4 regions of the Pseudoalteromonas sp. APC 3355 genome follow, and region 4 is predicted to be linked to each of the others. Evidence: predicted binding sites of a transcription regulator. Region 4 holds the regulator's gene; each other region holds the start of a gene.
What was found. The regulator sigma-54, encoded in region 4, starts transcription at its own class of promoters, with help from an activator protein. The targets are predictions, from matches to a motif close to GTTGGCACGNNNNTNGNNT.
Positions count from the first base shown of each region.

Region 1: QMA08_RS15620 (CsbD family protein) is a predicted target of sigma-54. The motif match lies at 5,750-5,768, and genes of this name have one in related genera.
Region 2: glnA (glutamate--ammonia ligase) is a predicted target of sigma-54. The motif match lies at 3,044-3,062, and genes of this name have one in related genera.
Region 3: QMA08_RS05000 (flagellar basal body rod protein FlgF) is a predicted target of sigma-54. The motif match lies at 4,784-4,802, and genes of this name have one in related genera.

Region 1 covers NZ_JASDDB010000011.1:176,853-184,396, reverse strand. The annotation lists gene QMA08_RS15645 (hypothetical protein) at 1-173, shown strand, start outside; gene QMA08_RS15640 (diguanylate cyclase) at 223-1,788, opposite strand; gene QMA08_RS15635 (hypothetical protein) at 2,184-2,528, opposite strand; gene QMA08_RS15630 (nuclear transport factor 2 family protein) at 2,544-3,008, opposite strand; gene hrpB (ATP-dependent helicase HrpB) at 3,100-5,526, opposite strand; gene QMA08_RS15620 (CsbD family protein) at 5,812-6,009, shown strand; gene QMA08_RS15615 (molybdopterin cofactor-binding domain-containing protein) at 6,073-7,544, opposite strand, start outside.
Region 2 covers NZ_JASDDB010000010.1:120,295-127,838, forward strand. The annotation lists gene QMA08_RS14230 (CBM9 family sugar-binding protein) at 1-420, shown strand, start outside; gene typA (translational GTPase TypA) at 787-2,610, opposite strand; gene glnA (glutamate--ammonia ligase) at 3,118-4,524, shown strand; gene QMA08_RS14245 (DUF4124 domain-containing protein) at 4,638-5,159, shown strand; gene glnL (nitrogen regulation protein NR(II)) at 5,242-6,312, shown strand; gene ntrC (nitrogen regulation protein NR(I)) at 6,327-7,544, shown strand, end outside.
Region 3 covers NZ_JASDDB010000002.1:392,771-400,314, forward strand. The annotation lists gene QMA08_RS04970 (chemotaxis protein CheV) at 1-715, shown strand, start outside; gene QMA08_RS04975 (protein-glutamate O-methyltransferase CheR) at 736-1,566, shown strand; gene flgB (flagellar basal body rod protein FlgB) at 1,712-2,119, shown strand; gene flgC (flagellar basal body rod protein FlgC) at 2,125-2,556, shown strand; gene QMA08_RS04990 (flagellar hook assembly protein FlgD) at 2,570-3,250, shown strand; gene flgE (flagellar hook protein FlgE) at 3,311-4,681, shown strand; gene QMA08_RS05000 (flagellar basal body rod protein FlgF) at 4,839-5,582, shown strand; gene flgG (flagellar basal-body rod protein FlgG) at 5,604-6,392, shown strand; gene flgH (flagellar basal body L-ring protein FlgH) at 6,409-7,092, shown strand; gene QMA08_RS05015 (flagellar basal body P-ring protein FlgI) at 7,104-7,544, shown strand, end outside.
Region 4 covers NZ_JASDDB010000002.1:15,201-22,744, forward strand. The annotation lists gene mgtE (magnesium transporter) at 1-486, opposite strand, end outside; gene QMA08_RS03295 (HPr family phosphocarrier protein) at 618-890, opposite strand; gene rapZ (RNase adapter RapZ) at 933-1,778, opposite strand; gene ptsN (PTS IIA-like nitrogen regulatory protein PtsN) at 1,797-2,249, opposite strand; gene hpf (ribosome hibernation promoting factor) at 2,254-2,541, opposite strand; gene QMA08_RS03315 (RNA polymerase factor sigma-54) at 2,568-4,067, opposite strand; gene lptB (LPS export ABC transporter ATP-binding protein) at 4,137-4,862, opposite strand; gene lptA (lipopolysaccharide transport periplasmic protein LptA) at 4,859-5,404, opposite strand; gene lptC (LPS export ABC transporter periplasmic protein LptC) at 5,394-5,948, opposite strand; gene kdsC (3-deoxy-manno-octulosonate-8-phosphatase KdsC) at 5,945-6,496, opposite strand; gene QMA08_RS03340 (KpsF/GutQ family sugar-phosphate isomerase) at 6,497-7,468, opposite strand; gene QMA08_RS03345 (calcium/sodium antiporter) at 7,472-7,544, opposite strand, start outside.

The DNA of each region.
Region 1 (7,544 bases), on a different contig from region 4:
CTAACCGGTTTTTACACGAGCTCAAAGACTGGCCGGTTAACGATGTAAAAACACGACTTTTTAATGGCGGCGATAGTGTAAAAGTGACATACGAATACGACGAAAGTGGTTTTGATTACACTTGCGCCGAACTTGACGACCTAGCACAGAGCCATGGCGGGAAAGAGGTTTGAGCGTTTAATAATAAAAAACAGCTGATGCATCTTTAATAATTGACTTAAATTATATAGATTTGATTGATGTTTTATCTCTACCTGAGTTTTTCGCTTCGTAGAGCATTATGTCGGCTTCTTTAATTAGTGATTGAATAGACACATTATTACCACTTAAGGTTTCTTTTGTAGCAAATACACACCCAGCACTAATTGTTAAATATTTACGTACAGGCGACGCTTCATGAGGTAAATTTAACTCCCGAACCGCCAAAAGCAATTGCTGAGATATATTTACAAACTCTTCATAAGAAAGCTCTTTAAAGAATAATATGAACTCTTCGCCGCCATAGCGCGCAACTGTTCCTGTGTTTTGCTTTGCCATTTTTTGTAATTTACCAGCTAGGAGCTGTAAAGCGTTGTCTCCGCCTTGGTGACCATAAAAATCGTTATAATTTTTAAAGTGATCTACATCAAGTAATATTACTCCAAAGGCATTTTGTTGCTGTTGAGCCTGCTCCCACTGAGCCGCTATAATTTCATCAAAGGCACGCCTGTTGTAAATTTGGGTTAACCCATCAATTTTACTTATTTTTTCGAGCTTAGAATTTTGCTCTTTTACTTGTTTAATTAACGCATTAAAACCGCTAATTAAAACGCGCATTTCTAAAAATTGATTAGTGAACCTCAAAGGCTGTAAATCGTTTTTAACCAACATTGAATTAATAGCGGACGCACCACTAATAAGCGGTTCAATAAAATAACGATTTACAATATAAAAACCTAATAATGACATTACAAAAAACATTAACAAAATAAGCTTTAAATAATGATCAAATAAAACTGGCAGTGTTTGGTGATGGTGCTTAATGTTCAAAGCAAGCAATGGCTTACCATTTACATCTAGAATCACCCTCTTCCTTTGAGTGGCAATGTCCTCTTCTTGGAGGCTCCCTTTAAGCGTCGCAATATCGTTTAAAGAACTACCGTGTGCTATTTGTGTATAGCTAAGCTCCACTTGTGCAATTTCCGCTAAGGATTTGATCAACGACGGTCTTACTTTTTTTATAAAAACAATACTACCAACAGGCTCACCTGTTTTATCTGTTCGCTTTATTACATGCGATGCAAACATAACAGGGCCGCCCGCTGTTTGTAAAAAACCAGAATGGCTTAAACTATTGTCGTCATTAGCAGCTTTTGGATTAGGAATAATTGCGCGGTTTAATTTATTAACCTGTAAATCTAAATCAGGCGCATCAAACTCCGTATGCTTCATATAATCATACGCTTGTCCGTACACCATATTAAAGTTTACATCGTAGATAAACACACCATCAATTTTGAGAGAATAGAAGGTATCCCCTACAAAGTTTGAATCTACATATTCTGCGTCAAAATCTGCCATATAATTATAGGTATCATCCCATACGGCGTAGTCATAATTGAGTGTTTCTAAAAATATAAACTCTTTATCAAGCGCAATTTTAAGACTCAGTAATTCACGATTTTGATAATCTTCAATACTAGTGTTTATAGTCGGCAGGCTAAAAAAATAGCGATACCCAACTAATAAACTTGTTACAAAGCACATTAAAATTAAAGTACCTATTATTACAAAAAATCTTAATGTCATAGTCTCTATCTAATCGTGTAGAATTAAGTCAAAGTAGCTTACGTTTTATGTTTTAGACTTCTGCATCTAAATTATAAATAATTAGCTTCTTACTAAAGCGTAGTATAAATTCATGAGCAGGAATAAACAAAGCTTACTATTAAGTTTTATAGCGTTAAAACTTTAGCACTTTCAATAATATATTTAATATAGACATAAAATCATACCAATTCGCTTAATTAAGTGGTCTATTTTGAGGGCAGAAAAACGTGTTGATAGCTAGGCAAAAAATTCGCTATTTAGTTGTTCTAAATGAGCATTTTTTAACGCAGGTAGCGACACGTTTAGCCCTGCAAAATGATTAAGTATTATTGCGAATTGGTATTACACATTTAATGTAATACAAAAAGCTGGAACTATTTCGCTACCGAAACTTCCACTTTCGATGAAGATGTACTCGCAAGTTCCAGTACTTCATAATAATTTAAGCCATCAATTTTTTTACCAATAATAAAGTAATTCATTTCATTCATCATGGTCGGGTCGCCTAAAACATCTTCTGCGCTTTGCACATCAGAAAATTGAATTGTAATTAAGGCGCCTATAAAGCGCATTACATCTTGAGATTTTAATGTCTTTAAAACTTTATTAACTCCGGCCTGAGTTGACTCAGGTGTAGAACCATCAAATCTAAAATCACTTTTTGTACTAGCGCATGCACTAAGCATTAATATTGATAGTGCGATAAGTAAATGTTTCATATATATCCTTATTTGTTATTTGTGATACTTGCGGATCATCGCCACTTTACCGTTTTCAACTTCTATTACTTCCATCATTGTGGAGGTGTATTCTATTGGCTGCTTACTTTGCGGGTGAATGCCCTTTGCATGACTCTTATAACGAATAGCAAAGCCCGTATCATTAAACACAAATGTATTAAGCAGTGTGCTTTCAAACAACGTGTGTGCACCTAAGTAAAAACTCATACCTTTGCGCATCTGCTTTTTACCATCAGGAATACGTGAGTCATCCGGTTGATACGGAATGTGCTGATTGCCAATATCATCGGTTAACAATGCAAGGTAAGCCTCAAGCTCTTTAGCACCTGCGTTAGGTGCTTGTGTGGCGGTCATTGTTTTATAATACTGCTGCGCAAACGCATTTAAGTCGAGTGGCTTTTCAGCATACGCCGAAAAAGCAGTTACTAAAGCCAAACCTAATGTTAAAAGTAACCTCATTGACTATTCCCTGTAGCTAAAAATATTTTATAGGTACATTACCTTAGCAAGTTCAATAATCAAACAAAATCAGTTTTAAGTAAATTAACACCTACATTTTGCTCTTTACTCTATTTGTTGCAACGCTGTTGGCAGGGTCGTCTGGCCAAAAATGTTTAGGATAGCGGCCTTTCATTTCCTTTTGCACATCGCGGTAACTGCTAGCCCAAAAGTGGGCTAAATCTTGAGTAAGTTGCAATGAACGTTTACCTGGCGATAGCAGCTCCATAAGCAATGGCAATTTACCGTTGGCAAGCATAGGCGTACTGGTCAAGCCATAAACTTCTTGCATACGCACGCTTAGCTTTGCGGGGCCATCAAGTTGGTATTCTATCTTTATATTTGAGCCACTGGGCACCGTTAAACGCAGAGGTAACAAAGCTTTTAACGTGGTTTGTTGTTGCCAATCAAAGCAGTTTTGTAATGCTTCAAAGTAGTTAAACTTTTTAAGCTGCGTGAGCGTTTTAATATCTTCTAAAAACACGCCTAGCCACTGCGCTGCATTTTGAATAAGTTGTTGCTCGTTTATCTGCGGGAATTTATCGGGCATTAAATTACTTGCTAGGCTCATACGTATCAGCAATTGTTGCGCATCAGGTTGCTCGTTAAATAATGCAAAACCGTGTTTAGCAAATAAGTTAAGCCACGCTTTAGCGCGCTCGCCCTTATCTAGTTTTTGTTTACTAGGCTGGCTGCTGAGCGTTATAGCCCCGAGCTTTACTTCATCTTGATGAATAAAGCGCGCTGATTTTTCATCAAACTCACAACGAGTAAGTTCACTAAATAAATGCGGTAAAAATTCTTGTAACTCAAATGGGTTAAGCGCAGTGGCTGTAAATATACGCCCGCCTTTGTGCCCGCCCATGGTTGCTATAGCTAAGTAATCGTCGTTGTGCCAGTAATCTGCATTTAACTCAGCACCTGCACCATTGGCAAGTAGGTAACCATTACCGCGTTTTTTAGCGATGCGATCGGGGTATGCCAATGCCACTAGCAAACTAATATAATGCGTATTTAATTCGCTGTTTTCGTCTTTTACTTTTAAGCGGCTTTGCCAATATTTTAACTGTTGTTTAAATACCGGATGCGGATGTTGCTGCTGGCTATGCAGCGCTAAACTCAACTCGTTTGCGCTATTTACTCGGCTCTCAAGTAATGCCACTAAATAAATAGCGAGCCTAAAAATACCAGGGAGTTGGTCATCAAGTATTTGTGCTTTTAATAGCATATGCGCCAAACGAATATCAGCACCAAAACCTAACATTTTACTGCCAAGCGGTGTGAGCTTACCTTTGCTATCAATAGCTTCAAGCATATTAAGCAGGTTACTTGCTTGTTCGCATTGCTGCTCAGTGGGCTTATCGAGCAAGGTTAGCTCATCAATACTGGCTCCCCACTGCTTTGCCTCAAGCATAAGCTGGCTTATGTCTGATGTGAGTATTTCGGGATTGTCGTGGCTATTACGTCGCTCAAAGGTTTGCTTTGAGCCAATTCGATAAACAATGCCCGGCTCTATACGTCCTGCACGCCCTGCACGCTGCACAGCAGATGAGCGCGATATACTTTGTGTTGTGAGCTCTGTAACCCCTGTTTTTAAATTAAAGGTGGCTGCACGGCGCTTGCCGCTGTCAATTACAATGCGTATGCCTTCAATAGTTAAACTGGTTTCGGCTACATTGGTGGTTAGCACTACTTTGCGCATGCCGTTTGGTGCAGGAGCAATAGCAGCTTGCTGATTAGCTTTATCTTGCTCGCCAAATAGCGTTGCAACTTGGCAGTTACTTGGTAAATCGCTCAGTGCTTGTTGCACGCGTAGTATCTCAAACTGCCCAGGTAAAAACACCAATACGCTACCTGTTTGCTCATTAAGTGCTTGTTTTATTATGTTAGGAATTGCATCAAGCCAGCGGCTTTCATCTTTTATGGGTATGTATATTTCGTCTATTGGGTAGCTGCGACCGCTTGATTGAATTACAGGGCAGTCAAAAAACGCTGTATAACGCTCAGTATCAAGAGTTGCCGACATAAGCATAATGGTTAAATCTTCACGCAGCGCACTTTGGGTCTCGAGCGCAAAGGCAAGTGAGGTATCGGCTGCAATTGAACGCTCATGAAATTCATCAAATATCAGTAAATCAATATCGCTTAATTCGGGGTCGTTTTGCAACATGCGCGTTAACATGCCTTCGGTGACTATTTCGAGGCGCGTATTAGCGCTTACTTTACTCTCGCCCCTAATCCGCAAGCCCACACTTTGCCCAACACTCTCGTTTTGGCACTTTGCTAAATAACTGGCAATATTACGTGCAGCTAAACGGCGAGGCTCTAGCATTACAATACGTTTAAAATGCCCATCGCGCATTAGTTGCAGCGGCAACCACGTAGACTTACCCGCACCAGGCGGCGCTTGTAATAACGTAATAGGATTACTTTGTAATGTAGTAACGAGTTGTTGATATATGTCTTGAACCGGCAGCACAGCTATTTACCCAAAATTGCTTTGTGTGCATTGTAACAAAAACCAAAAATAAACGCGCCGCTAAAGCTGTGTGGTTATAAAGGATTTAATTAAGGGTTACATAATCAGAAATAATTACAGACTGCTCTGTACATTTTTTAAGGATGTGCTCACAGCATTAATTATTACTGCCTCAATAAAAACATAACACACTGATTATTAATATAAAATAAAGATTTAACTTGTTGGTACACGCTTTGCTCCTTTTATACTGAACGTTAATTAAATCTAAGTAAGGAGAAACTTATGAACAGCGATCGTATGAAAGGTAATTGGAACGAACTTAAAGGTAAGGCTCAACAAAAATGGGGCGATCTTACTGACGACGATTTAGACAAAATTGAAGGTAGCCGTACAGAGCTAGTGGGTAAAATCCAGCAGCAGTATGGTAAATCTAAAGAAGAAGCAGAGCGTGAAGTTGATGAGTTTGAAAAAACTCACTAATCGCTAACTTCTAAAAAAAACCGCCATTTGGCGGTTTTTTTGTTTAAGCTGTAGGTTATTTAGTTACGCTTTTAATTGGTTACCAATCGGTAACTGTCTAATACGCTTTCCGCACGCGGCAAAAATAGCATTACATAATGCTGGCGCATAAACCGGTGTAGATGGCTCGCCTACCCCCGCTGGAGGTGCGTCACTTTGTACTATTTCAACGTCAACTTCAAGAGGTGAGTCACTCATACGCGGTACGCGATAATCATGAAAGTTACTTTGCTGCACGCGGCCTTTATCAAAGGTAATACCATCGCTGATTGCAGTTGTAATCCCGTAAATAGAACCACCTTGGGTTTGGTTTTTAACGGTGTCGGTGTTTACAACCGTACCCGCATCAATGGCAACCCACGATTTAATTACTTTTAAATCGCCAGCATCTGATACTTCTACTTCAACTACCGTAGCTACGTAAGTTAAAAAGCTTCTGTGTGCTGCTATGCCTAAACCTCGACCTTTAGGAAGCTCTCGCCCCCATTTACTCATGTCAGCTACTTTTTCAATAACATGGCGCAGTCTGCCAATATCTAAAGGATAAACCGCTTTATCACCACCGTAATTATCGTATGTGGCATTTTGCTCAGTTACATCCACAATACGACTTGGACCTATCGTGTCTAGTAAATAGTCTTTTTGGTCGCGACCGGCTTTGTGTGCTGCTTCGCCAATAAATGACTGAATAGCAAAGGCATGAAAAATATTTGATACAGAACGCATCCAACCAATTCGTGCTTTGGCTTGCGCATCACCGTTTTCTAACTTCATGTTAGGTGTGTTAATTGGGTTGTCGGTAAACCCTAAGCGCAGTTCAAAGCTTCCTGGCGTAGTCGCCCCTTCTGAAAAGGTAGAGGTAATTGGTGAAAACGCGGTGCGGTGTAAATAAGATTCTATAGCGCCATTTTTATCTAGCGATGCTTCAATGTGCTGAGCCGAAACTGCATGGTAAAAACCATGTTGTATGTCGTCTTCACGCGTCCATTGTACACGAATAGGCTTGCCTACTTTCATTGAAAGGTAAGCTGCTTCTGCTGAAAAGTCAGGTTTTGACTTACGCCCAAAACCGCCTCCTAACATGGTAACGTGAACATTAATTTTGCTCTCATCCATGCCAAGCATTGCCGCCACTGTTTTCATATCGGCTTGTGGATTTTGCGTAGCAGCCCATATATCAACACTGTCTTTGTTGTACATAGCTGTTGCACAAGGCGGCTCCATTGGGGCTTGAGCAAGATGCGGCGCGTAATAATCAGCTACCAATTTATTGCTCGATTTAGCCAACACGCCCATCGCATCGCCTTTATCACGTATGTTTGCCTGTGGAGTTTGTACTGTTTTTAGTAATGACTTTTTAAATTCTTTTGAATTGTAATCGCCATTTTTGCCATCATCCCACACTACTTTTAATGCCTTACGCCCTTGCCATGCAGCCCATGTGTTTTTAGCTATAATCGCAATACCGCCTTTTGGCTGAAACTGCGGCGCGCCTT
Region 2 (7,544 bases), on a different contig from region 4:
GTATTTATTGATAGCGATGCATCGGGCGGTAATCATCAATTTAATCACACCGCATTGGCGTACCATATTGGCCTTGATAACCAAGCTGCCGATTACGGACCTGATAAAAAAGCCCATTTGTACACCGACCACCTAGTCAGTAACTGGAAGCGCAACACCACCGCACCTTTTAACATTACGTGGGAAGTAGCGATAAAGCTCTACCCTAATGATTACAAAGAAGGGGCTAAAAACACCCCACTTACACTTAGCGAAAAACAAGTAATCGGCTTTATGCTAGCGTATTGCGATAACGATGGCAGTGACGTGCGCGAGCACTTTATGGGCTCACACGAAGTACAACCAGTAAATGGCGACAGAAACCGTGGTTTTATAGATGCCGACGTATTTGGCAAAATAACCCTACTTCCTAAAAAGTAAGTAGCTACCAATAAAATAATTGAACACGTATGTTGGGTTGAGCGAAGCGAAACCCAACGAAAAAAGCCCACCAACAAACGCAGCTACTTTGCATTATCGGCTGTTTCAGCTCTCTCTTTCTCTTCTCATTCCCTTCTCCTTGTGCAAAAGATCTTTAAGTAAATTATTCACAAAGAGGTTAAGAGGCGCTGCGCTTTTAGAGGTAAATATATTATGGAAATTTCATCTCAAAACAGTAGTCATATAATTTTGAACTAAATACTTTCAACTGACGACTATAGCTAACAGCTCTTATTTTCATCCACAAAAAAGCCGCTATATTTTTCAATACAGCGGCTTTTAAAATCATTATTCTAAATTAATAGATTATGACTTAGGTGCACGACCCGCACGTTTACGTTCGTTTTCTGTAAGGTGTTTCTTACGGATACGAATGTTTAGTGGAGTAACTTCAACTAGCTCGTCATCATCGATGAATTCAAGCGCTTGCTCAAGTGAGTAGTTAAGGTGCGGAGAAAGCGTTTGCGCTTCATCAGTACCAGATGCACGTACGTTAGTTAACTGCTTGCCTTTAAGGGCGTTAACTGTAAGGTCGTTATCACGGTTATGAATACCGATAACCATACCTTCGTATACTTCAACACCGTGACCGATGAATAAACGGCCGCGCTCTTGTAAGTTAAATAATGCGTTAGTAAGTGCTTTACCAGTTGCATTTGCAATCATTACGCCGTTCTTACGAACACCGATAGCGCCACCTTTATGAGGACCATAATGATCGAACGTATGGTACATAAGACCAGAACCCGAAGTAAGCGTCATGAAATCAGTTTGGAAACCAATTAAACCACGGCTTGGGATCATGAAGTCTAAACGCATACGGCCTTTGCCATCTGGAGTCATGTTAGTAAGTTCACCTTTACGTAGGCCAACTTGTTCCATAACAGAACCTTGATGCTCTTCTTGACAGTCAATAGTCACTGTTTCAAACGGTTCTTCTAGAACGCCATCTACTGTACGTAAGATAACTTCTGGACGAGAAACTGAAAGCTCGTAACCTTCACGACGCATGTTTTCGATTAAGATACCTAGGTGTAATTCACCACGACCAGAAACACGGAAGCTATCTGGGCTAGCAGTATCTTCAACGCGAAGTGCTACGTTGTGTACTAATTCTTTGTCTAAACGCTCACGGATATTACGTGACGTTACAAACTTACCTTCTTTACCACAGAAAGGTGAGTTATTTACAGAGAATGTCATTGTTACAGTTGGCTCATCAACACTTAGTGGTGGTAATGCTTCAACGTTTCCTGGGAAACAAACTGTGTCAGAAATCTTAAGCTCACCAATACCTGTTACAGTTACGATGTTACCAGCGTAAGCTCTATCAGTTTCGATACGCTCAAGACCTAGGTAGCTTTGTACTGCACCAATTTTACCATTACGTGTAGTGCCATCAGCACTGATAATAGTAACTTGTTGGTTAGGAGCAACAGAACCACGTTTAATACGACCAATACCAACTACACCAACATAAGAGTTGTAATCTAGTTGAGAAATTTGCATTTGGAAGTCACCTTCAGGATCTGCATCCGGTGGTGATACTTCTTCAACGATCATCTTGAACATAGGTTCCATGTTGTCTGATGGTTCGTCTAAATCTAGTGTTGCCCAACCGTTGATTGCTGAAGCGTAGATTACTTTAAAGTCTAACTGTTCGTCAGTCGCGCCAAGGTTGTCGAATAAATCAAAGATTTGATCCATAACCCAATCTGGACGAGCGCCTGGCTTATCAATTTTATTGATAACGACGATTGGCTTTAAGCCTTGCGCGAATGCTTTTTGCGTAACGAAACGCGTTTGCGGCATTGGACCTTCTTGAGCATCAACAAGTAATAATACTGAGTCAGCCATCGAAAGTACGCGTTCAACTTCACCACCGAAATCGGCGTGTCCCGGGGTATCTACGATATTGATATGGTAGTCATTCCAAGAAATGGCTGTGTTTTTAGCCAAAATGGTAATACCACGTTCTTTCTCAATGTCGTTTGAGTCCATCACGCGCTCTTCGTTACCGCCGCGTGTTTCTAATGTACCTGATTGCTCAAGTAGTTTGTCAACCAGAGTTGTTTTACCATGGTCAACGTGCGCGATAATCGCTATATTTCTTAACTGTTCGATGCTCATATATTTACTCAGAGAAATTAAATTCTCATTGATCCTGCAAGATCTACGCACTCATCCACGCTTTCGCGAGATGTCCCAGCATAGGATTTAAAAGGGCGCATATTATCCCTCATTAATGACATGGATGAAAGTTTATCCAATATAAATTTCAAAACTTTCTCAATACTTTTACTAAGTATCTGTTTTATATATGACAATTATATGAATTAAATTTCAAATTTTTTTTGAAAAACAGCCTTTTTGGCTATTTTGCTGATCTTTTTGGTACTCTTTTGCATTCAGGTTATGCTATTTCCGAGCGATTAAATTAGCAGCAAATTGTGCCCTGTAAATTTTGCACCAAAAAGGAAAATTTACGCACCAACATAGTGCGTTTGTACATTCCATTTTGATGCAACGATATTTTTTTAATTTATAAACAGCTAGTTATAAAAATGGCACAAAATCAGCTTAGTAAATCCCAAAGCAATTATGCAGCAATAACAAAACCCAATAGTTGGAGGACACATGTCACAATCGGTTTTAGATTTTATTAAAGAAAATGACGTTAAGTTCATTGATTTACGCTTTACTGACACTAAGGGTAAAGAACAACATGTATCTATTCCTCATCACCAAGTTGATGAAGACTTTTTTGAAGACGGTAAAATGTTTGACGGTTCTTCAATTGCAGGCTGGAAAGGCATAAACGAATCAGACATGGTATTAATGCCAGTTGCTGAATCAATCAAACTAGACCCTTTCACTGAAGAATCAACATTAATCGTACGTTGTGACGTAGTAGAGCCTTCAACGCTTCAAGGTTATGAGCGCGACCCGCGTTCTGTTGCTAAGCGTGCTGAAGATTACATGCGCTCTACAGGTATTGCAGATACAGTGTTATTTGGCCCTGAGCCAGAGTTTTTCGTATTTGACGACGTTAAATACAAATCAGATATGTCTGGTTCTATGTACAAAATTGATTCTAAGCAAGCTGCTTGGAACTCAGATAAAGAATATGCAGATGGCAACACAGGTCACCGTCCAGGTATTAAAGGCGGTTACTTCCCAGTTGCTCCTGTTGATGACTTCCAAGATTGGCGTTCAGCTACGTGTCTAGTTCTAGAAGAAATGGGCCAAGTAGTAGAAGCACATCACCACGAAGTTGCAACAGCAGGTCAAAACGAGATTGCTACTCGCTTTAATACAATGGTATTAAAAGCGGATGAAATCCAAGAAATGAAATATGTTATCCATAACATGGCTCACTTATACGGTAAAACAGCAACGTTTATGCCTAAGCCAGTTGTTGGTGATAACGGTTCTGGTATGCATTGTCACCAGTCACTTGCTAAAGATGGTGTAAACCTTTTTGCTGGTGATAAGTACGGCGGTCTTTCTGAAGATGCACTTTACTACATTGGCGGCATCATTAAGCATGCTAAAGCAATCAATGCTTTTGCAAATGCCTCTACTAACTCGTATAAACGTTTAGTACCAGGTTTTGAAGCACCAGTTATGCTTGCATACTCTGCACGTAACCGTTCTGCATCAATCCGTATCCCAGTGGTTCCATCTGAAAAAGGTCGTCGTATTGAAGTACGCTTCCCAGATCCAACAGCTAACCCATACCTTGCTTTCTCAGCAATGCTTATGGCTGGCCTTGATGGTATCAAAAACAAGATCCACCCTGGCGATGCTATGGATAAAGATTTATACGACTTACCAGCTGAAGAAGCAGCAGAAATCCCAACTGTTGCAGCATCACTTGACGAAGCACTATCTGCACTTAGCGCAGACCGTGAATTCTTAACTCAAGGTGGTGTATTCACTGATGACTTAATCGATGCTTACATCGAACTTAAATCTAAAGAAGTTGAAAAGCTTAACATGACAACTCACCCAGTTGAGTTTGAAATGTACTACAGCTGTTAATTTAGCTGTATAAAATATGTGTGTTCTCAAGCCCGCTTTGCGGGCTTTTTTAATGGTAAAATTAATCAATCTCCACTAAAGTTAAGTTACCGACAAAAATGCAGGGCTGCAGAGTGAACAACAAGATTTTATTACTATTAATTGCTTTAGGATTAAGCAATTATGGTTACGCTGGTGAAACAAAGATATACGCTTGGAAAGATAAAAATGGCGTATTAGTGTTCTCTGACACCCCTCATAAAGGTGCTAAAGAGGTAAAGCTTACCAGCCAAGATCTTAATATGCCTGCAACAAATACTGACATTTTTGACGAGCAACCCCAGCCTCGACAAGCGGGCTTTAGTATTGCCATTTCCTCACCTGATCATAACCAGACTATTCGTGAAAATACCGGCACTGTTTATGTTACTAGCCGAATAAAACCGCGCTTTGAAACTGGTTTTACTATACAACTTTTTATTGATGGCAAAGCACATGGCCCAGCCAGTGACAGTTCAACCTTTGCAATAAGAGATGTAGAACGTGGTGAGCACACACTACAATTAAAGCTTTTTAATAGTAAAAACCAAGTTATTGCTATAAGTGAGCCCTGCATATTTTTTATGCACCGAAAAGGACTAAACCTAAGTAACTAAATTGGGGCATTACTAAACGTGCAGCAGTGTATTTTACTATATAACTTGCTTGTAAATATCAACGCACTAAAATGGTGCAGCTATGATTAATAATAAAAACTTTAGCCCTGAGCTACTCGATGCTATTTGGCAAAATCAAACAACCGCTATCATGTTGCTTGATAAAAACTTTACCGTTGTCTATGCCAATACCAGTACTAGCGAACTGCTTGGCCTTGGTAACAAGCGCCTATTAGATCAGCCTTTCGACAGTCTTTTTAATTACCATTCAATCGATTTGCAGCGTATAGAACAATACTCATTAGTTGAAGGTGTAGATTGCCAGCAGCACAGAGCTGACGTGGTTTTTAGCGATTCTCGCCATGCAAAAGTAGCCGTAAGTACACGACAAATTAAGTTTGATGGCTCACTTTATATTTTATTTGAGTGGCGCCAAACTGATGACGAAATTAAGCACGACCAAGCGTCTAATCAAATGCATCAATACCAAGCAGCCCGAAATCTAATTAGAGGCTTAGCTCACGAAATTAAAAATCCTTTAGGTGGAATTCGCGGAGCGGCGCAGTTATTGCAGTATGAGGTTGATCAACAAGAAAGAGACCAATGTGCTGAACTTATCATTGAGCAAGCTGACCGATTACGCGAATTAGTAGATAGGCTTTTAGGGCCAAATCAGCTTCCGCAAAAATCGTATGGCAATATACATCAATCACTTGAATCAGTTGCACGACTAAGTACGTTAGATAATTGTTCTAACATTAGCTTGGTTAAAGATTACGACCCAAGCATTCCTGATGTATACATTGATCAAGGCAAAATTCAGCAAGTAGTATTAAACATTGTTCGAAATGCTCAGCAGGCGCTTGTAGATGGCGGTGAAATAACAATAAAAACCCGCATTAATCATCAACATCGTCGCCCAGGTAAAGCACCTAAAAAAGCCTTGTTGATCCAAATATCTGATAACGGACCAGGTATTGATCCCAGTGTACGTGAAACACTGTTCTACCCTATGATCACCAATAAAGAAGATGGCTCAGGGTTAGGACTCTCAATAGCGCAAACGCTGATAGATCAACATGATGGCTATATAGAATGTGATAGCTGGCCTGGACATACTGAATTTAATATCTATCTGCCCTTTGCAGATTAATGTTTGGAGTTTGCATGAAAACAGTTTGGCTTGTAGATGATGATGCTTCTATTCGATTTGTACTTGAAAAAGCACTAACCCGTGCAGGGTTTAACGCAGAAAGCTTTGCTAATGCGCAAGATGTATTAAGCGCATTAAAGTTTAGTCAACCTACTGTTTTAGTTTCGGACGTACGAATGCCTGGTATGGATGGCATGGCGTTGCTTGAGCTTATAGCAGAGCAAAACCCTGGGCTGCCGGTTATTATAATGACAGCCCACTCTGATTTGGACTCTGCAGTTAATGCATTTCAAAAAGGTGCTTTTGAATACCTAGCTAAGCCGTTTGATTTAAACGAAGCAGTGGCGCTAGTCGAGAGCGCATGCAGAGCAAACTCCACTAAAAAAACTAAGCGAAAGCAAGCTCCACCAAAAAGTGCCCACATTATTGGTGAAGCACCCGCTATGCAAGAAGTGTTTAGAGCGATAGGTAAACTATCGGCCTCAAGCATGAGCGTATTAATAAATGGTGAATCTGGCACAGGTAAAGAACTGGTTGCCAGTGCTTTGCACAATCATAGTCCACGTAAAGAAAATCAATTTATTGCACTTAACATGGCGGCCATTCCAAAAGAGCTTGTTGAGTCAGAGTTATTTGGCCACGAAAAAGGCGCGTTTACGGGCGCCGATAGCGTACGTAAAGGCCGCTTTGAGCAAGCCAATGGCGGTACACTATTTTTAGATGAAATTGGTGATATGCCACTTGATGTGCAAACACGTTTATTACGCGTTCTTGCCGATGGTGAGTTTTATCGCGTTGGTGGCCATCAAAGTATAAAAGTGGACGTACGCATTATTGCAGCTACGCACCAAAACCTTGAAGATTTAGTTAAACAAGGCAAGTTTAGGGATGATTTATTTCATCGTCTTAATGTTGTGCGCCTACGTTTACCCGCTCTTCGAGAGCGTACTGAAGATATAGAAAGCTTATCGCAACACTTTTTACATAAAAGCGCTAAAGAGCTACAAGTAGAAAGCAAAGTACTCAGCCCTAAAGCGACTGAGCAATTACGTTTATTTAATTGGCCAGGCAATGTACGCCAATTAGAAAACACGTGTCGCTGGCTAACAGTTATGGCACCGGGTGAGCTTGTAAGCGAGCAAGATTTACCGCCGGAGATTCTGGATGCTTCACCAACCCAAGAAGAAGGTGATTGGCTCGATGCATTCCAACAATGGCTTAATCAAGAGCTA
Region 3 (7,544 bases), 380 kb from region 4:
TGATTTATCAATGGCTGTAGGTGGGCGCCCAATCGACAACATTAAAGACAGCTTTATAATCATTGCTGAATACAATCGCTCTGTGCAAGGGTTTTTAGTGGGCGGAGTTGAACGTATTGTAAATATGAATTGGGAAAAAATAATGCCACCGCCATCAGGCGCCGGACGTTATTCATATTTAACAGCAGTGACCGAAATCGAAAATGAATTAGTCGAGATTCTCGATGTAGAAAAAATTCTCAACGAAATTTGCCCAGTAAACACAGAAGTAAGTGCTGAAGTTGCACAAAGTGGCGATATTCAAAGAGATTTAGGCGAACGTATCGTATTTATTGCAGATGACTCTGCTGTTGCGCGTAATCAAGTTAAACGTGCCTTAGAGCCGCTAGGTGTTCAAACAGAGCTTGCTAAAAATGGTAAGGAAGCTTTAATTAGGCTTAAAGAAATAGCAGAGCTTGATTGTAAAAATGATATTACAGAGCGAGTAGCATTACTTATCTCAGACGTTGAAATGCCAGAAATGGACGGCTATACCTTAACAGCTGAAATAAAAGCAGATCCCAAACTTGCACCTTTGCATGTTATTTTGCATACCTCTTTGAGTGGTGTTTTTAACCAAGCGATGATTGAAAAAGTAGGGGCAGATGACTTTATTGCTAAATTTAACCCAGATGAATTAGCAACAGCGGTTAAAAAGTGGGTTCATTGTGATTAACAAAAATAGGTGCTACTAACTTGAATAATAAAGATTTGCAGCAAAGTGAATACGACCAGTTTCGTTCGTTTTTAGAGCAGCAATGCGGCATTGTTTTAGGTGAAAATAAACAGTATTTAGTTAAAAGCCGACTTGCTCCGTTAATGACTCGATTTAATGTGGGATCTTTATCGGAATTGGTTAGTAAAACTCTCGGGCCTCATGAGCGGCAATTAAGAGCCGCTGTGGTTGATGCAATGACCACCAACGAAACTTTGTGGTTTAGAGATCAATACCCATTTGAGTTACTCCAAAACAAGCTTTTCCCTGAATTTAAAGATTTAAGAAGACCTTTAAAAATTTGGTCTGCTGCCAGCTCGTCAGGCCAAGAACCTTACTCAATAGCTATGTCGGTTGCTGAATTTAATGCTAAGCAACCAGGTGTGCTTCGTATGGGGGCACAAATTATCGGTACCGACATATCTAATACCATGCTTGATATGTGTAAAAATGCAGAGTATGACGCGCTGGCACTCGCCAGAGGGTTATCTGCAGAGCGTCGTAAAAAGTTTTTTAAAGACAGCGGCAACGGTATGGCACAAGTAAACGATACAATAAAAAAACAAGTTAGTTTTAGGCATTTAAATCTGCTTGATTCTTACGCGTTAATGGGCAAGTTTGATATTATTTTTTGCCGAAATGTACTAATTTATTTTGCGCCTGAAATAAAAGCTAAAATTATTAACCAGTTTGCACAAGCGTTAAATCCAAACGGTTACCTATTTTTAGGCGCGTCAGAGTCCCTAACTGGCCTAAGTACTGAATTTGATATGGTTAGGTGCAACCCTGGTATTATTTACCAAAAGAAGTAATTAAGCTAACTCCCTTCCCTAAAACGACGCACCTAGCGTCGTTTTTCTATTTAGATACATAGCCTTATAAAAATATAGCATGCCCTAATATTAATGGCTTATTTTTTGCTTTATTAATGGGTAAGTCAATTTTTTGGAGAAGGTTATGGCTATCAGTTTTGATAAAGCATTAGGTGTGCATCCGCAAGCCATGTTGATCCGTTCACAGCGAGCAGAATTAATTGCAACTAATATAGCTAACGCTGATACGCCTGGCTATAAAGCAAAAGATATTGATTTTGCCTCTGCTTTAAAAGCGGCAAGGTCAACCCAGCAAAGCGGCAATACTATGGTAAGAACTAATGATAAACACATTGGTGGAGGTACTCATAGTATGGGCAGTTCAGAATCATTTCGTTTGCCAAATCAATCAGATACTGGTGATGGTAACTCGGTTGATATACAAGTGGAACGAAACTTGTATACACAGAATGCTATGGAGTATCAGGCCAGCTTGCAATTTTTAAGCGGCAAATTTAAAGGCCTGAATAAAGCTCTCGGTAGTCAAGGATAAAAATTATGAGTTTATATAATGTTTTCGATATTGCAGGTTCGGGTATGAGCGCACAAAACGTTCGCTTAAATACTACAGCTAGTAATATTTCTAATGCTAACACCATTAGTTCATCTCAAGACAAAACGTACCGAGCGCGCCAACCTGTATTTGCGGCTGAGCTAACAAAGGCTTCAGCATCAGTAAGTAACCAGCAGGGCTCCGCAGTTGGTGTTAAAGTTTTGGGCATTGTTGAAAGCGATGCACCATTACAAATTGAATATAACCCAAACCATCCAAGTGCGGATGAAAATGGCTATATCTATAAACCCAACGTTAATGTTGTAGAGGAGATGGCAAATATGATTTCTGCCTCTCGTTCTTACCAAACAAACGTGCAAGTTGCTGATGCAGCTAAGCAAATGCTAAGTAAAACACTGTTGCTAGGGCAGCGGTAACCGAGGGTAGGTTATGAGTAACGATATTAGTACATCTTCATCCTATTTAGACTCTATACGCTGGCAAGAGCAACAAGTTGCTACCAGTGATAATGAGAGTGATGCGTTAACACAAGAAGACTTTTTCTCTTTGTTAACTCAGCAATTATCGTATCAGGATCCCAGTAACCCTGCGGATAATGACCAAATGATTGCTCAAATGACGAGCTTTACGATGGCGCAAGGGATTACAGATTTAAATACTAACTTTGAATCTTTAGCCTCTTCAATGACATCTAATTCAGCACTGCAAGCATCTACACTTGTAGGCAAACAAGCTTTACTAGAGTCAAACACCCTGGATTTAAATGAAACAGGTGATGCCAGAGGCTCTGCAGTGGCAGAAGAAGCCGTTGATAACTTAAAAATTAAAGTTACTGATGCATCAGGTCAGCTAGTAAGAACTATTGATATGGGTTCTCAGCCAGCAGGTGCGGTACGTTTTGCGTGGGATGGCAAAAATGAAGCTGGTGAGCGTTTACCTGAAGGTGAATACTCAGTAACCGCCGAAGGAAGTACTGACGGTGAATTTTCAAGCTTACCCATTGCTACGTTCAAGAACATTGAAAGCGTTAATATTAATGGCTCAAGTGGCATTATTATTAACACTAAAGAAGGTGCGGTTAGGCTGACAGACGTCGCAGAAATCGCGTAATAAATTTTAATTATACTTCGCCTGTCAGCAGGCTAAATATTAACAGGTTAGAGGTGAATTATGAGCTTCAATATTGCATTAACTGGCTTAGCTGCCGCACAAAAAGATTTAGACGTAACTGCAAATAATATTGCAAACGTTAATACTACAGGTTTTAAAGAGTCACGCGCTGAGTTTGCCGATGTTTACGCATCGTCAGTATTTAGCTCTGGTAAGACTAAAAATGGTGACGGTGTGCAAACAACCATGGTTGCGCAGCAGTTTCATCAAGGCTCACTACAATTTACAAATAACTCACTTGATTTAGCAATCACTGGTGAAGGTTATTTTGCGATGACAGACGATTTATCTTCGCAAGATTTAACATATACACGTGCGGGTGCATTTAAGCTTAACCAAGATAACTTTATGGTTGACGCAAAAGGTAACTTTTTACAAGCATTCCCTGTTGACTCATCTACAGGTGATACAACGTCGGTAAGTTTGAGCACAACTGATCCAATTCAAATCCCTGATTCGTCTGGTTCACCTCGCGCAACAGAAAATGTATTTTTGTCGTTTAACTTAGATGCAACAGCAGATGCTCCGGGTATTGCTTTTGACCCAACATCTAGTGGTACTTATAACTCATCTACGTCAACAACGGTATATGATTCACTAGGTGAACCACACATTTTACAATACTTTTTTGCTAAAGAAGATGATGCCGCAGCAGGTGGTACAGATAACAGTTGGGAAGTATACGCAACACTCGATGGCAAAGTAGTTGATGCCACAACTGGTGGAGAACAAACAACGACACCTTATACACCACTGACCACCCTAGGTTTTAACTCAAGTGGTTTACCATCAACAACAGGCGGTGTAGCAAATACAAATACAACTACTTTTGATGAAATACTACTACCAGCGGGTTCTGGTACTGGCTTATCAACATTACTAGACAATGGTGCAACTTTCCCAGGTACTGGTATTGAGCTTAACTGGCGCGATGAAAACAACACAGCTGGACGTATCCCAACTCAGTATTCAAGTGGTTTTGAAGTAAAAGCACTCGATCAAGATGGCTCAACAGTAGGTCGTTTAGCCGGAATTGATATAGGAACAGACGGTAAAATTGTCGCTTCTTACAGTAATGGTGACTCAACATTCCTAGGCCAAGTGGCTATGGTACGTTTTCCAAATTCACAAGGGTTATCACAAGTGGGTGATACAAGCTGGAAGCAAAGTATTGATTCAGGTGAACCTGTAGCGGGTGAAGCCGGTTCGGGTACGTTTGGTGGAATTAACTCATCAGCGCTTGAGCAATCAAATACTAATCTTACAAACGAGCTTGTAGACTTAATTACTGCACAGCGTAATTACCAAGCAAACTCACGTGCGCTTGAAGTTAACTCAACTATTCAGCAAAGTATTTTGCAGATTCGATAAGCTAAACCCCATTAAATATATTAGGCTGCATTTTTGCAGCCTTTTTTATAAGTCCTCTTTGTAAGCCCTTCTAAATACCTCTCAATGTTGCGTCAAATTTAATCTGGCACCTATTTTGCATTTATAAGTTCAGAGATTTTTTATGTGAGTCGATACTATGGACAAAATGGTCTACATTGCGGCCTCTGGCGCTAAGCAAAGCCTACAAGGGCTTGCGCTTAAAGCCAATAATTTGGCGAATGCAAATACAACAGGATTTAAAGCTGACTTTGCCCAGGCGCGTTCTATGCAAGCGTTTGGCGAAGGTTTGCCTACACGTGTATTTTCAATGCAAGAGCGTCCGGGTTCAAACATGGTATCGGGTGGCATTGTTCAAACCGGGCGAGACTTAGATATCGCAATGAGCGATAACGCATGGCTTGCTGTGCAAGATGCCTCCGGTAATGAAGCTTACACAAAAGTGGGTACGTTAAACATTACAGCTCAAGGTATGCTCGTAACCAGCCATGGTCGTCAAGTTATTGGCGAAGGGGGACCTGTTATTTTACCCGTCCCAGTCGAAAAAATAGGGTTTAGCCAAGATGGCGCTATTCAAGTTCGACCACAAGGCGCTCCTGCTAACTTTTTAGAAGAAATCGACACGCTTAGAGTTGTTGAAGCAAATAGCTCACAGCTCGAAAAAGGTAACGACGGTTTATTTAGACCAAAAGCAAATGTAACAGTAGATACCTCTGCCAATGTAAAAGTTTTAAGTGGTTCGCTTGAAATGTCGAATGTGAATCCGGTTCACGAAATGGTCGACATGATAAGCCACCAGCGCCAATTTGAATTACAAGTGAAATTAATGAAAACAGCTGAAGAAATTGACGAGCGTCAAGATCAGTTATTACGCATAGTTTAACTTTAAAGTGAGGACACGATTATGAATCCAGCATTGTGGATCAGTAAAACGGGGCTAGACGCTCAACAAACCGATATATCGGTTATCTCAAATAATTTAGCGAATGCCAGTACCGTAGGTTACAAAAAAAGCCGCGCTATATTTGAAGATTTACTTTATCAAAATATTAATCAACCGGGTGGTCGTTCATCGCAAGATACCGAAATGCCGTCGGGCTTAATGTTAGGTGCGGGTGCTAAAGTTGTAGCTAACCAAAAAGAGTTTACGCAAGGCAACATGTTGACCACCGAAAACTCACTAGATTGGATGATTTCTGGCGAAGGTTTTTTTGAAGTACTGCAACCAGATGGCAATATTGCTTACTCGCGCAATGGTCAGTTTACTACTGATGGCGATGGACGAATTGTAACATCGGGCGCAGGTTACGTTATTCAGCCAGAAATGAATGTACCAGATGACGCGCAATCAATTACGGTTTCCCAAGACGGCGAAGTATCTGTACGTGTTGCAGGCCAAGCAGATAACGTTGTAATTGGTCAGCTGACTATTAGTGACTTTATTAATCCATCGGGTCTTGAGCCAATTGGTCAAAACCTTTATACCGAAACGGCTGTAAGTGGTGCGCCTGTACAAGGTAATCCTGGTGTTGAAGGGTTAGGTAGTATTATTCAAGGCTCACTCGAAACTTCAAACGTAAATGTGACTGAAGAGCTGGTAAACCTAATCGAAACTCAGCGTATTTACGAAATGAACTCAAAAGTAATTTCGGCCGTTGACGAAATGATGAGTTATATCAATCAACAGCTTTAATAGAATAGGGGGAATTATGCGTAATATTATTTTATTTGCAGCGGGCACATTATTTTTAAGTGGCTGTATGTCTACGCAAAATAGTGAGGTAGTGCAGGACGACCCTTACTACGCACCTATGTACCCCGAGCCCATTTTAGAGCCGCTGGTAGCCACAGGTTCATTGTTTAATACTCATACATCAAACGACTTATATTCCGATAAAAAAGCGCTACGTACTGGCGATATAATTACGGTTAAATTGCAAGAGTCTACTCAAGCAACAAAGGCCGCTAAAACAGAAACAGACAAAGAAACTGACGCAAGCTTAGACCCAGTGATTGGCTTAGGTGGTCTACCTGTAAATATAGGTGGCGATAGTATCCAGTTTGGTATTGGTAGTGATTCGTCGTTTACGGGTGATTCAAAATCAAACCAGTCAAACAGCTTAGTGGGCGATATTTCGGTTAATGTAATGCGCGTTTTACCTAACGGTAATTTAGTTATACGCGGCGAAAAATGGCTAACGCTTAATACCGGCGAAGAGTTTATTCGTTTAGAAGGGCTAGTACGCCCTCAAGACGTAAGCGCCGATAATACGGTTGAATCAAATCGTATTGCTAATGCACGTATTCAATACTCAGGTAAAGGGCAAACGCAAGAGGCGCAAAGTCCTGGTTGGCTTACACGTTTCTTTAGCAGTTCGCTGTTTCCATTTTAGAGGGTAACAACATGAATAGCCTTAAAGCTTTATGTTTAGTTGTGTTATTAGGTTGGCAGTTTACTGCCAGTGCTGAGCGCATAAAAGATGTGTCTATGGTTGAAGGCGTACGCTCTAACCAATTAGTCGGTTATGGCTTAGTAGTTGGTTTGCCAGGCACTGGCGAGCAAAACTCATATACACAACAAAGTTTTAGAGGCATGTTGAACAGCTTTGGTATTACGCTACCTTCAACTCAAAGTCCTAAAATTAAAAATGTTGCCGCTGTGGCGGTGCATGCAGAATTACCCGCATTTAGAAAACCCGGACAAACAATAGATATTACGGTTTCTTCTATTGGTAGTGCAGGCAGCTTGCGTGGTGGTACTTTACTACAAACTTTTTTAAAAGGTGTAGACGGTAACGTGTACGCAATTGCACAAGGTAGTTTAATTGTCGGTGGCTTAGGTGCA
Region 4 (7,544 bases):
ATAACGAAGTACAACATCGAGTGTTACATCAGGGCGAATGGTCACCGTATCGGTGTTCATTAGCGCACCAGCTGAACGCTCTTGATATGACAGTGCTTGCGTGGCACGTTCACGGTCTTGAATGTCCATCGCGCTAACAACGTCTTTATAGACGGTATCTGGCAGGCTACGTAATACTTCACCTAAGTCATCGTGGCCCATATCTTCAGTTGCGGCGGCAATGTGCTTAGGTTCCATTTGGGCAATAATGCCTAAACGAACATCTTCAGATAATTCTTCAAGAACATCACCCTGCACATCAGGATCGACCAATTGCCAAAGCAGTCGGCGAATTTTATGCGGTGATGATTCTAATAATAATGCGGTATCACAAGGAGCCGTTTTTGCGAGCATGCGCCTAACTTGAACAAATTGACCACTATTGAGTGACTTCGTCACCTGTTTTAGTTGTTGTAGTGGGTAATCTTGTTCAAAAGCTTCTGGCATTGGCGTCCTTTATAAATTGTTATATTACTTTATGGGGGGAGGTGAGTTAACTGGCGTTACTAACCTATTTATTTTATATATCTGTCTTAATTGAAGCATTAGTAATGCGAATATTGTTTTTATAAAACAGGTTATTCTTGTTCATTAAAGCGTTGTGCTATTAATTCTCCAACAGCGTGTAAAGCTTGCTCAGAATCAGGGCCTTTACAAACAACTTTAACTTCTTTTCCTTGGCTACTTTCAAGTAACATTAATGCAAGTACGCTATCGCCTGCGGCTTCTTTGTCATCTTGGAATAATGTGATTGTAGCATCAAATTGTACTGCTAATTGCGCAAGCACAGTAGCTGCTCTGGCGTGTAAGCCTAATTTGTTTTTTATTAAAAAGGTATCTTCACAATGCATAACTTACTCTACCTAAGCTGAACAGGTGATTATTCAGCTATATTATTTTTCTTGCTCGCGATGGCGAATTTTTACATTGGGATGTGTCATTGCAAAACTTTCACCGATAGTTTGCGCTAAATACACAGAGCGATGTTGCCCGCCTGTACACCCAATAGCAATGGTTAAATAACTGCGGTTATTTCTTTCTAAATGCGGTAACCACGTTTGTACAAATGTTTGAATTTGCCATGTGAATTTTTGCACTATGCTGTGATTAGCTAAATAGTCTTTAACCGGTTGATCTAACCCATTTAAAGGCTTCAACTCTGGTTCCCAGTGTGGATTTGGTAAAAAGCGTGCATCAAATACGTAGTCTGCTTCTTTTGGTATACCGTGTTTAAAACCAAATGATTCAAATGTGACAATCAGTTGCTTATCTTTTTTACCTAAAATCTTTTCACGAATAGATTCAGCGAGTTGATGAACACTTAAATCAGTCGTATCTATCATAAAGTCGGCGCGAGTGGTTAATACATCAAGTAATTCTTTTTCTTTTTTGATGGCTAAATCAAGCGGCAACGAGTCTATTGATAGTGGGTGTAATCTGCGTGTTTCTGAAAAGCGTTTGATCAATGTCTGATCGTCGCTATCTAAATAAAACAACGTAGGGTTTGCAAAGCCAGGCAAGTATTCAAGAATATCGTTAAATTCATCTTGTTCTTTAGGGATGTTGCGCACATCAATGCTAACAGCAATTTTATCGTAGCTATCAGACACACTGCGAACTAATGAAGGTAGTAGGTTTACTGGAATATTATCAACGCAATAATAACCTAAATCTTCTACAACGCGCAAAGCAACCGACTTGCCAGAACCAGAACGGCCGCTTATGATAATTAACTCCATTTAACACCCTTTATAAAACTATGATTGATCGACAATAACTTGGTAAAGCTCAGTATCAGATTTTGCACTGCGTAACTGTTTACAAAAATCTTTGTTGTTTAGTTTATCAGCAATGGTTGCTAGAGTCTTTAAGTGCTGCTGGTTATCGCCATCTGGTACGATGAGTGCGACAAAAATATCAACAGGGCGATTATCGATTGCATCAAAGTTTATTGGAGTTTCGCTAACGAGCACTAAAGCCAAAGGCTCTTCTGCACCGCTCATTCTTCCATGAGGAATAGCAATGCCACGTCCTATACCTGTACTACCTAATTTCTCTCTGCTCATTAAAGCATTAAGAATATCTTGTTGCGGTAAATACGGAAGTTTGTCGTGAGCAAGTTCGCTAATGAACTCTAAAATTCTTTTTTTGCTATTAAAAAGGACCGCAGCTTTGCTGCAGTCCTGGCATATAAGTGAACTTAATTTCATCATATTAGTGTCGAGCAAGCTTCTCTTTGTGTTTGATTACTTGGCGATCGAGCTTGTCGATCAACGAGTCAATAGCGGCATACATATCTTGATGTTCTGTAGAGGCAAATAGCTCAGCACCGCTTACGTGTATTGTGGCTTCTGCTTTTTGATTTAATTTTTCTACATCGAGAATGACATGAACATTATTTATATGATCAGAGTGTCTTTCAAGCTTCGCAAATTTAGTATTAATATAGTCTCTTAGTGAATCGGTTAATTCTACGTGACGACCAGTTAAGTTTAGTTGCATAAGCATTACCCTCTTAGTTTAGCGTCTTAAATCAGACTTTTACGCTGATTTGACGGTGGAATAGCAAGAGATTCGCGGTATTTTGCGATTGTACGTCTTGCTACTTTAATTCCTTGCTCAGCCAATATATCCGCTATTTTGCTATCACTCAATGGTTTTGCTGAGTTTTCTGCTGCGATTAATTTTCGGATAAGCGCACGTATTGCTGTAGATGAACATTCACCACCGTTTTCAGTACTTACATGGCTTGAGAAAAAGTATTTAAGCTCAAATATACCACGGGGTGTATGCATGTACTTTTGAGTAGTTACGCGTGAAATTGTCGATTCGTGCATTTCTACCATTTCAGCGACATCATTTAAAACCATTGGTTTCATGGCTTCAGGGCCATGTTCAAAAAAGCCTTGTTGTTGCTTAACAATACAATTAGTAACTTTTAATAGCGTGTCGTTTCTACTTTCTAAGCTTTTAATAAACCATTTAGCTTCTTGTAAATGTGAGCGAATAAACTGGCTGTCGCCACTTGATTTTACAGTGCGAGACATTGCCGCGTATTGGCTATTAACACGAATTTTAGGCATGCTATCTGGGTTTAATTCAACAACCCAGCGGCCTTTAATTTTTTTAACTGACACATCAGGAATAACATACTCAGATTCTTCCCTTACAATAGTATCTGCAGGTTTTGGGTTGAGAGTATGTATTAGTGTCATTACTTCTTTAAGCTCTTCTTCTTTGAGCTTAGTTTTTTTCATTAATGTACGATAGTCGCGAGCTGCTAATAGATCAATATGCTCGGTTAAAATCATTTTCGTTTCATTAATGTAAGGTGTTTCTTTATCAAATTGATTAAGCTGAATACACAAACACTCTTGTAAACTACGTGCAGCAATACCAACAGGATCAAACAGTTGGATGCGTTTTAATACCGCTTCAATTTCATCAAGTTCAACTTCGTTATCATCTTCGTTTTCTTGATTAAAGCTTTCTAAAATTTCTTCGCAACTGAGAGTTAAAATACCTGAATCATCGACGGCTTCTACAATCGCAATAGCGATGGCTTCATCGGTAGGGCTAAATGGTGTTAGTTGTAATTGCCACATTAAATACTCATGGAGCGTTTCAGTAGAGGCGCCTTGGTATATTGATTCGTCTTCAGGCATTGGACCTGATGAGGCTGCAGGAGCGGCACTCATGTACTCATCCCAACTAACATCCATAGCCATGTCGTCACTTAGCGTGTCTTTTGCAAGTGCTTCACCAGTATCTTGTTCGTATTCGCTCGGAGCATCATCAGCAGATGCGCTAACAGTTATGTCATCGGTATCAGCTTTTTGCTCGTTTTTACCAGCAGCGTCTTCAGAATAGTCTGCCTCTTCAACCTCTAATAGTGGATTACTGTCGAGAGCTTCTTGTATTTCTTGCTGGAGATCCAATGTACTGAGTTGCAACAAACGAATAGCTTGTTGCAACTGTGGAGTCATTGTAAGTTGCTGGCCCATGCGCAGCTGTAGTGATTGCCTCATGTATCTCTAACAATCCTTTTATGTTGTTATAATTAATACTAGCAGATGCTTAAAGACATGGCGTAAATGTTACAGCCTAAATTGCTCGCCTAAGTAAACATCGCGTACTGTTTTATCATTTAATACGTGTTCTGGAGTACCTGATGCAATCAGCTCCCCATGAGAAACAATGTAGGCTTTTTCACAAACATCAAGGGTCTCTCTTACGTTATGGTCGGTAATTAATACACCAATCCCACGATTTTTAAGATGTTCTATTATTTTCTTTATATCTAATACCGAAATAGGGTCAACACCGGCAAACGGTTCATCCAGTAGTATAAATTTAGGATCTGCTGCCAGCGCTCGTGCTATTTCTACACGACGACGTTCTCCACCCGACAATGCCATACCTTGGCTATCACGAATGTGTTGTATGCTAAATTCATCTAATAAGTTATTGAGCGTGTCTTCTCTGGCTTGTTTATTTAGTTCTTTGCGCGTTTCTAAAATGGCCATTAAGTTTTGATAAACAGTCAGCTTTCTAAAAATTGATGACTCTTGCGGTAAGTAGCCTATGCCTAATCTAGCACGACTATGCATAGGTAAAAGAGTAATATCGTTATCATCAATAGATATTTTACCTTTGTCGCTAGGAACAAGCCCTACAATCATATAAAAAGTCGTTGTTTTACCAGCACCGTTAGGGCCAAGTAAGCCAACTATACTGCCAGCTTGTACTTCAAGGCCGACGTTTTTTACAACTTCACGACCTTTATAGCTTTTTGCCAATAGTTCTGCTTTTAATGTGCTCATGGTTGACCTTTATCGCCTTTTTTACTTTTTTTAGTTTCGATCGGTACTAAAATTGTGTGAACGCGGTCAGTTGAGTTTTCATCTTTTTCGGCACTGATGAGCTGCTGCTCTATGTCGTAGGTAATGCTTTTAGCATTTATTTTTTGTCCGGCTTGCGATACTTGTGCATTACCAACAAGCGTTAAAAAACGCTTAGATACATCATAACGTACTTCGTCAGCACTGGCGCTCATAGTCGTGCCGTCTGATTGCTTTTCTTCAAAGTGCGCAGGGCTACCTGTGGCAATTAATAATTGTTTATTATCACCAAGTTCATCACGTTTGTGTACTTCTAGGCGATCGGCTGTAATGCGGCGATCACCGTGAATTATCTCAACGTTTTTCTCAAAAATACCCACATTAGCTTTCAATTGACCTTCTTGCTTGTCGGCACTTATTGAAATTTGATTGGCAGCAGGTTGCGTGTTTTGCTCTGCAGCACTACTATTAAACGCTAGTATAAGTGTAGGAATTATCAGTGATTTTAATATTTTATTGGTCATAATATATGGTTCGCGTATGGTTAATTAGTTTTATCACTTCGGTTTTTAAGTCGGCCTCTAGGCCTTTACCAGTGATTTTTAAATTGGGTCCAGTGATAATGACGGGTTGCTCCGAACGCATTGTTAATAGCTTTATATCTACCTGAATATTATCAGCATTGATTTTGTCTATCATGGCGTTATCGGTTAAATTTTTGGCAACCACATTACCTTCTAAAATTAATTGTTTATCTTCGTATAATGTTGCTTCGTCTGCATTTATTTGCCACGTTTGTTGTTCGTTATATAAAGTAAAAATGGGTTTTTCGAAAAACGTGAAACCTAATTGCTGGTATAGCTCCATTTTAGCCGCAGTGACTTTGTGGCTAATTTTACCTTGCTCATCATATGCTGTCTGTTTGAGCTCAATAGCTATGTAATCAGGCTTAGCAATAACTTCTGGCTCAGCCTGAGGCACAATATTTGTTTGTGTAAAATAAGGGTACCAAAGCCAAACCATACAGCTAATGAATAAAACGCTTAATATTATGCGCGCTGCATTCATGAACTAGTGCCTTGTGTAGTCAATGCTTTACCATTTTCAAGCATGAGCAAATCGGTGAGCTCTCTCACAGCACCAAAACCACCAGGCATTTGCGTTACATAGTGTGACAAACGCTTAATAAGTGGGTGGGCATCATTTACTGCAACGGCAAAGCCTACTAACTCCATAACAGGCATGTCAGGACCGTCATCACCAATATAAGCAATTTGTTCATCGCTAAGGTTGAGTTTATCTTTTAATTCTTGATAGGCAATGAGCTTATTTTCTTGGCCTTGATAAATATGCTGTACGGTTAAGCTGCTCATACGTTGTTGTACTATCTGTGAATGACGACCAGTAATAACAGCTACTTCAAAGCCACTGTTTATAAGTGCTTTAATGCCAAAACCATCTTTTGTATTAAATGCTTTTAGCTCTTCACCTTGATTGCCAAGGTAAATACGGCCATCAGAAAATACACCATCAATATCGCATATAAGTAGTTTTACTTTTTTAGCGCGTGCTTTTGCATCATCGCTCAGCGGTTGATAGAGTTCTTCAAATTGCATTTATAACACTCCTGCTTTTAATAGGTCTTGCATATTTAATGCGCCAATAGGTTGGTTTTTCTCATTGACGACGATTAGGCCATTTATACGTTTACGTTCCATAATATTGAGCGCTTCAGCGGCTAAAATATCTTGTGTAGCTGTAGTGCATGACTTAGTCATAACAACATCTATTTGTGTTGTATGAATGTCAATTCTTTGCTCTAAAATACGACGTAAGTCACCATCGGTAAATAACCCTACGAGTTGCTGATTTTCATCAACAATGGCTGTCATACCTAACCCTTTAGCTGACATTTCTATTAGGGCATCTTTAACTGTTTGTGAAACATCAATAATAGGTGTATTTGCGCCGCTGTGCATAACATCTTTTAAAGTAAGTAATAAGCGCTTGCCTAAACTACCACCTGGGTGAGATAGCGCGAAGTCATCAGCTGTAAAGCCGCGAGCTTCTAATAATGCAACTGCCATGGCATCGCCCATCGCAAGCGTTGCAGTGGTACTTGATGTAGGGGCTAGACCCAATGAACAGGCTTCTTTTTCTACTTTAATGCACACATGTACATTAGCAAGGGCCGCCATGGTTGATTGCGTATTGCCAGTCATCGCTATCATTTTGGCACCAAGTCGTTTTAAAACCGGAATGATATTTAAAACTTCGCTGGTTTCCCCTGAATTAGAAATAAGCATAACCACGTCATTTTTAGTGATCATACCTAAATCACCATGACTTGCTTCACCAGGATGAACAAAAAACGCAGGGCTGCCAGTGCTTGCAAGGGTTGCCGCTATTTTATTGCCAATATGGCCTGATTTTCCCATGCCAATAACAATAATACGGCCTTCACAGTCGTACATTAATTGGCACGCGTTATGAAAATTTTCATCTACATATTGTGCAATATCACTAAGTGCTTGGCGTTCAACATCTAAAACGCGAAGGCCTTGTTCAATAAAGTTTAGCGTTGCCATCATTTACCCTACTTGACTAAAAATATACCCTTGGTAACCCAAAAACGCTATTAGCAATAAGCCGCCTTCTACTCTA